Regions from separate parts of the Stenotrophomonas sp. YJH_SMC_33 genome, predicted to be linked through region 1. Evidence: riboswitches for the same ligand, from Rfam matches in the RefSeq annotation. Region 1 holds a riboswitch; the other holds the start of a gene.
What was found. A riboswitch is a leader RNA that binds a small molecule or an ion and turns the genes downstream of it on or off. The one in region 1 is predicted to bind thiamine pyrophosphate.
Positions count from the first base shown of each region.

Region 2: it holds a riboswitch for thiamine pyrophosphate, as region 1 does, so the genes downstream of both, thiC (phosphomethylpyrimidine synthase ThiC) here and AC5P9W_RS10230 (TonB-dependent receptor) in region 1, are expected to answer to the same signal.

Region 1 covers NZ_JCAFVJ010000005.1:89,492-92,905, reverse strand. Annotated here, with positions in the region: gene AC5P9W_RS10240 (glycine zipper 2TM domain-containing protein) at 134-541, shown strand; gene AC5P9W_RS10235 (phosphotransferase enzyme family protein) at 667-1,791, shown strand; TPP riboswitch at 1,835-1,930, shown strand; gene AC5P9W_RS10230 (TonB-dependent receptor) at 2,001-3,414, shown strand, end outside.
Region 2 covers NZ_JCAFVJ010000001.1:62,148-65,561, reverse strand. Annotated here, with positions in the region: gene AC5P9W_RS00330 (BCCT family transporter) at 1-1,178, opposite strand, end outside; TPP riboswitch at 1,424-1,524, shown strand; gene thiC (phosphomethylpyrimidine synthase ThiC) at 1,607-3,414, shown strand, end outside.

The sequences.
Region 1 (3,414 bases):
ATGAATGCGCAAGCCGCACGGTGGACCAGGCAATGTTCCGGCAATGTTGGAACGCCAGCGTGGACACCACGGCAGCCGGGGCGCCCCGCGCCCTCCCTGCCCAGCGTGGCATGCACCTCACAGGAGAACGAACATGCTCAGTACTTCCGCACTCAGCTTCCGTGGTCTGGCGATGGCTCTGGCATTGGTGGCCAGTGTGGCCGTGGTCAGCGATGCCAGCGCGATGTCGAGGAAGGACAAGCGCACCCTGGTCGGCGCCGTGGTCGGTGGCGTGGCCGGCAACCTGCTCTCCAACGGTGATCCTGCCGCCACCGTGGGCGGCGCCGTGGCCGGCGGCGCGATCGGCAACCTGACCACCTCCGACCGCCGCGACCGTCGTTACTACGACAACCGCCGCTATGACGACCGCTACGATCGTCGTTACGACCGTGGCTATTACCGCAGCGGCTACTACGACCGCGGTGACAACCGTCGCTGGCAGCGCGAGCGCTACTACGACAACCGCTACTACCACGACCGCGGTCGCCATCGCGGCTGGTAAGCGGCACGGCATCTCCCGTGCCGATGCACGGACGGGCGGGTCGATGACCCGCCCGTTTGCGTTGGCCACGTGCATGGCGTTGAATGCGCAGCCTTGGATGCGACTTTCCCCACCGGGGCTGCGGCATGACTTCTTCCTCCCACCGCGTGCAGGGCCTGAACAACGACGAGGTTGCTGCCGACTGGCCACCGATCAGCGCGGCGGACATTGCGTGGCTGCGCCAGCGCTACCCTCAGCTGGACGAGCAGAGCCAACCGCGCTGGCACAGCCCGCGGCCACTGTCGGCCGCCGCCATCGTCAATGGCAGGGACGGCGCGGTGTTCATCAAGCGCCACCACCACAGCGTGCGCAGCGCGGCCTGCCTGGAAGAAGAACACCACTTCATCGCCCATCTCGCCGCCGCCGGCGTGCCGGTAGTACAGGTGCTGCCGGCCACCGATGGCCACACTGCCGTCGAGCATGGCGAATGGACCTTCGAGCTGCATGCGGTTGGCGTCGGTGAGGACCTGTATCGCGACGCGGTGTCGTGGTCGCTGCTGACCGATATCGCGCAGGCCCGTGAAGCCGGACGCGCACTCGCACAGCTGCACCGTGCCGCCGCCAGCTACCACGCGCCCCAGCGCAGCACCCATGTGCTGGTCGCGCGCGACGATCTGATCCGCGCCGACGATCCGATCGCGGCCATCAAGGCAGGGCTGCACGAGCGCCCCGCGCTGGCCCGCTATCTCGCGCGCATTCCGTGGGAAGCGCAGCTGCAGCGTGACGTGCTGCCGTGGCATGCCGGCCTGGCCAAGCGCCTGCGCGACGAGCCGCGGCTGTGGGCCCACAACGACTGGCATGTTTCCAACCTGCTGTGGCGCGATGGGCAGATCAGCACCGTGCTGGACTTCGGCCTGGCGTCGCCGACCAGCGCACTGTTCGACCTCGCCACCGCGATCGAGCGCAACGCGGTGGCGTGGCTGGAACTGGAGCGCGGCATGCAGGCAGTGCGCATCGATATCGCGCTGGCGCTGCTCGACGGCTACCGCCAGGCGCTGCCGCTGTCGGCGGCACGCGTGCACCTGCTGGCCGACCTGCTGCCGATGGTCCATTTCGACTTCGCACTGTCCGAAGTGGAGTACTTCGAAGGCGTCACCGGCTCGACCGCCAATGCCGATGTAGCGTGGCGGCCCTTCATGCTGGGGCACCCGGCGTGGTTCCACAGCGCGCCGGGACAGGCATTGCTGCAGGCCCTGCACGCGGCAGCCTGAAGGGCGCCGGCTCGCAAATCCGTACCATTTGTAGTGAAATGGTCACCTGAAGCGGGGGTGCCTGGATCTGCCAGGCTGAGAGAGTCCCTTGGAACCTGATCCGGTTTGCACCGGCGTAGGGAGCTTTGAGCCGCAGCCACACCCCCGTCATGGGCAGGTGCACCTGCGCGCCGTCGCTTCGTCTCCCTTGTTGTCCGAAGACGAATCGAATGAACCGCTGCCTGCGCCCCACCCTGCTCTCCCTCGCCCTCTGCGCCGCGCTGCCGCTGCACGCCAGCGAGGCCGAGGCGTCCCCCGATGCGGCTGCCACCGGCGCCGAGCATTCGCCGACCGAACTGGCAGCGGTGCGCGTGCAGGCCGGCAAACCGAAGGCCGATACCTCGCGCGTGAATGCCTTCGGCGGCGGTTCGTGGAAGGACACGCCGGCGTCGGTGAACGTGCTCGAGCGCGACTATCTCGACCGTCGCCAGGTACGTTCGCTGTCCGAGCTTGCCAGCAACGATGCCTCGCTGGGTGATGCGTATGCACCTGTGGGCTACTACCAGAACATCGCCATCCGTGGCTTCGCGCTGGACGCCGCCACCGGCTACCGCTTCAACGGCCTGTCCATCGCCGGCGAACAGCGCCTGGCGCTGGAGAACGTGCAGTCGGTTGAGATCCTCAAGGGTGAAGCCGGCCTGGCCGCAGGCGTGATGGCACCGGGTGGCATCATCAACTACATCGGCAAGCGCCCGGCCGAAGTGCGCACCGCCACGCTCGGCACCGATTCGGAAGGCTCGCGCTACGTCGCCGTCGATGTCGGCCACTGGATCACCCCGCGCTTCGGCCTGCGCCTGAATGCCGCGTGGGATTCCAGCAATTCCTATGTCGAGCACGCCGATGGCCGCCGCAATTTCTACTCGCTCGCGGCCGACTGGCTGATCGGCGAACGCGGCAAGCTGGAGGTGGACGCCAATTACCAGACCAGTTCGCAACGTTCGGTGTCCGGCTACCAGCTGCTGGGCGCGCGTGACCTGCCGCGCGGCGTCGACCGCGAGCACCTGCTCGGCTACCAGCCGTGGCAGCGCCCGGTGGATATTGCCAGCACCAACATCACCGCGCTGCACACCTACGATTTCAACGACGCCTGGCAGTCCCGCGTGTCGGTCGGCCACAGCCGGTCGGTGATCGATGACAACGTCGCCTTCGCCTATGGCTGCTACTACGCCGTGCAGTGCGCCGATGGCAGCGTGCCCGGCAACTACTTCGCGCCCAATGGCGACTACGACGTCTACGACTACCGCAGCCCGGACGACACCCGCCGCAACCAGCAGGCCCGTGCCGAGCTGCGCGGCCGTTTCGAGACCGGCAGCGTCGGCCATGAGCTGACCCTCGGTGCCGACTACTTCCGCCGCACCGTGGACAAGCGCCCGAGCGTCAACGAGTACGTCGGCACCAGCAACATCCACGAGGCACCGGTGCCGGTGTTCGAGCCGTCGCCGAAGATGCCCGGCCCGTCCGCACGTCGCCTGGACAGCCGCCAGACCGCCTTCTTCGCGCTGGACCGGATCAGCTTCGGTGACGACTGGCAGTGGCTGGCCGGTGGCCGCTTCGTGCGCCTCGATGAGCGCGCCTACGACAAGC
Region 2 (3,414 bases), on a different contig from region 1:
AGCAACGGCAGCGGCATGCTGTCGAACATGGTGAACAGCACCGTTTCATAGCCGTTGCCCAGTGCCTGCAGCAGGTCGGCCTGGCCGAAGATCTGCATCCAGATCGCGGTGCCACCGAACACCGAGAACCAGAAGAAGCCCAGCAGCGTCGGTGCCAGCACCACGCCGATCACGAACTCGCGCACGCTGCGCCCGCGCGAGATGCGCGCGATGAACGAACCCACGAACGGTGCCCAGGAGATCCACCAGGCCCAGTAGAAGATCGTCCAGTCCGCGACCCAGGTGCTGGACGAGAACGGTGACATGCGCAGGCTCATCGTCACCAGCTGATTGAGATAGGAGCCCAACGTCGTCGTGAAGGTGTTGAAGATCGCGCCAGTCGGGCCGAGTACCAGCACCAGCGCGAGCAGCAGTGCAGCCAATGCAAGGTTGAAGTTGGACAGCCATTTCATGCCGCGGCCGACGCCGCTGAGCGTGGACGCCATGTACAGTACGAAAGCCACTGCGATGATGGTCAGCTGCAGCGGCACGCCCGCCTGCACGCCGAACACGCGTTCCACGCCGGCCGCGATCTGTATCGTGCCGAAGCCCAGTGCTGTAGCCACGCCAACCGCGGTGGCGACGACCGCGGAGATGTTGACCATATGCCCGATCCAGCCACGATGGTGACGGCCGATGATCGGTTGCAACATATCGCTGATCTGGCCACGGCCGTTGCGGTTGAACTGGAACCAGGCCATTGCCAGGCCGATCAGCGCATAGATGGCCCAGGGGTGCAGGCCCCAATGGAAGAACACGTAGCGCATGGCAGCACGCGCGGCGTCCATGCTTTCAGGTGCCAGCCCTTCCGGTGGCTTGCTGAAGTGCGAAATGGGCTCGGCGGCGCCCCAGAACACCAGACCGATGCCCATGCCAGCGGCGAACAGCATCGACATCCAGCTGGCCCGCGAGAACTCCGGTTCGGCGTCCTCTCCGCCGATGCGCAGGTTGCCGAAGCGGCCGAAGGCCAGGTACATCAGGAATACCAGGGCCAGGAACACGACCAGCAGGTAGAGCCAGCCGATGCCGCGGATGAGTTCGCCGAGGATGCTCTGCACCACGGTATTGAAGGGACCGGGTGCAACACCGGCGAGCAGCACCAGCAGCAGAACCAGTGCAATGGAAACGCGAAACACCATGAAGGGGCTTCTCCGATCAAGGGATTGAGGGGAGCGAGCAGAGCTTGCTGCGAGGGGCCGGCGACATGCAGCACAGACCGGGCAGGGGCCGCGAAGGCGGCGAGGAAACATCGGCCGCAGCGGCAGGATGCGCGTGCACGTTACTGAATGCGATGTCACGGTTTTGTTAATACAGAAACAGCGGATCCACGCCGTGCGTGGATGGAACAGCCATGGGCTGCAGCACGTTCTATGCTCTAATGCACACCAAGAAGCGGGGGTACCGGGCCATGTGGCCACGGTTGAGACAGTCCCTTGGAACCTGATCCGGCTCATACCGGCGTAGGGAAGCTTTGCAATGCAGCCGTGCCCGGACTCCGCCCAAGGACCGTCCGCGCGGGGTCGCAGTGCGCCGCCGCTTCGTCCCTGACCTTCCTGGACGATGCCCGATGAACGCACAGCTCTCCGCCCTGCAGCAACAGGCCCAGCAACTCTCCGAATCCGTGACCCGGCCCATTCCCGGATCGCGCAAGATACACGTGGCCGGCTCGCGCCCGGATCTGCTGGTGCCGATGCGCGAGATCGCGCTGACCCGCACGCCGACCCTGTTCGGCGGCGAAGAGAATGCGCCGGTCACGGTCTACGACACGTCCGGCCCCTACACTGATACGGGCGTACGCATCGATCTGTCCGCAGGCCTGCCGGCGCTGCGCCGCGGCTGGGTGGAGGAACGCGGCGATACCGAACAGCTCGAAGGACTGAGTTCTTCGTTCGGCCGCGACCGCGAGCATGACCCGAAACTCGATGCCGTGCGGTTCCCTGCGCGCAGCCTGCCACGCCGTGCGCGAGCCGGCGCGAACGTCACCCAGATGCACTATGCGCGGCGCGGCATCATCACGCCGGAAATGGAGTTCGTCGCCATCCGCGAGAACCAGCGGCTCGACGCGGTCCGCGATGCCGGCCTGCTGCAGCAGCACCCGGGCGAGTCGTTCGGTGCTTCAATCCAGAAGGTGATCACACCCGAATTCGTGCGCGACGAGATCGCACGCGGCCGCGCGGTGCTGCCCAACAACATCAACCATCCGGAAAGCGAGCCGATGATCATCGGCCGCAACTTCCTGACCAAGATCAACGCCAACATCGGCAACAGTGCCGTGTCCTCCGGGATTGCCGAGGAAGTGGAAAAGCTGGTGTGGGCGATCCGCTGGGGCGGTGACACGGTGATGGACCTGTCCACCGGCAAGCACATCCACGAAACCCGCGAGTGGATCATCCGCAATTCGCCGGTGGCGATCGGTACCGTGCCGATCTACCAGGCGCTGGAGAAGGTTGACGGCCGTGCCGAGGCGCTTACCTGGGAGATCTTCCGCGACACGCTGATCGAGCAGGCCGAGCAGGGCGTGGACTACTTCACCATCCACGCTGGCGTGCTGCTGCGCTACGTGCCACTCACCGCCAAGCGCGTGACCGGCATTGTCAGCCGTGGTGGCTCGATCATGGCCAAGTGGTGCCTGGCGCACCACAAGGAGAATTTCCTCTACACGCATTTCGAGGACATCTGCGAGATCATGAAGGCCTATGACGTGACCTTCTCGCTGGGTGACGGCCTGCGCCCGGGCTGCATCGCCGATGCCAACGACGCCGCGCAGTTCGGTGAGCTGGAAACGCTGGGTGAGCTGACGAAGATCGCCTGGAAGCATGATGTGCAGACCATGATCGAAGGCCCCGGCCATGTGCCGATGCAGCTGATCAAGGAGAACATGGACAAGCAGCTGCGCGAGTGCGGCGAGGCGCCGTTCTATACGCTGGGCCCGCTGACCACCGACATCGCGCCGGGCTACGACCACATCACCAGCGCGATCGGTGCGGCGATGATCGGCTGGTTCGGCACGGCGATGCTCTGCTACGTGACGCCGAAGGAGCACCTTGGCCTGCCCAACCGCCAGGATGTGCGCGACGGCATCATGGCCTATCGCATTGCCGCGCACGCAGCCGACCTGGCCAAGGGGCATCCGGGCGCGCAGGTGCGCGACAACGCGCTGAGCAAGGCGCGTTTCGAGTTCCGCTGGGAAGACCAGTTCCACCTCGGCCTGGATCCGGAGAAGGCCAAGGAGTTCCATGACGAGACGCTGCCGAAGGATGCGCACAAGCTGGCCCACTTCTGCTCGATGTGCGGCCCGCACTTCTGTTCGATGAAGATCACCCAGGATGTGCGTGACTACGCCGAAGCCGGCATGAAGGAGAAGTCGGCGGAGTT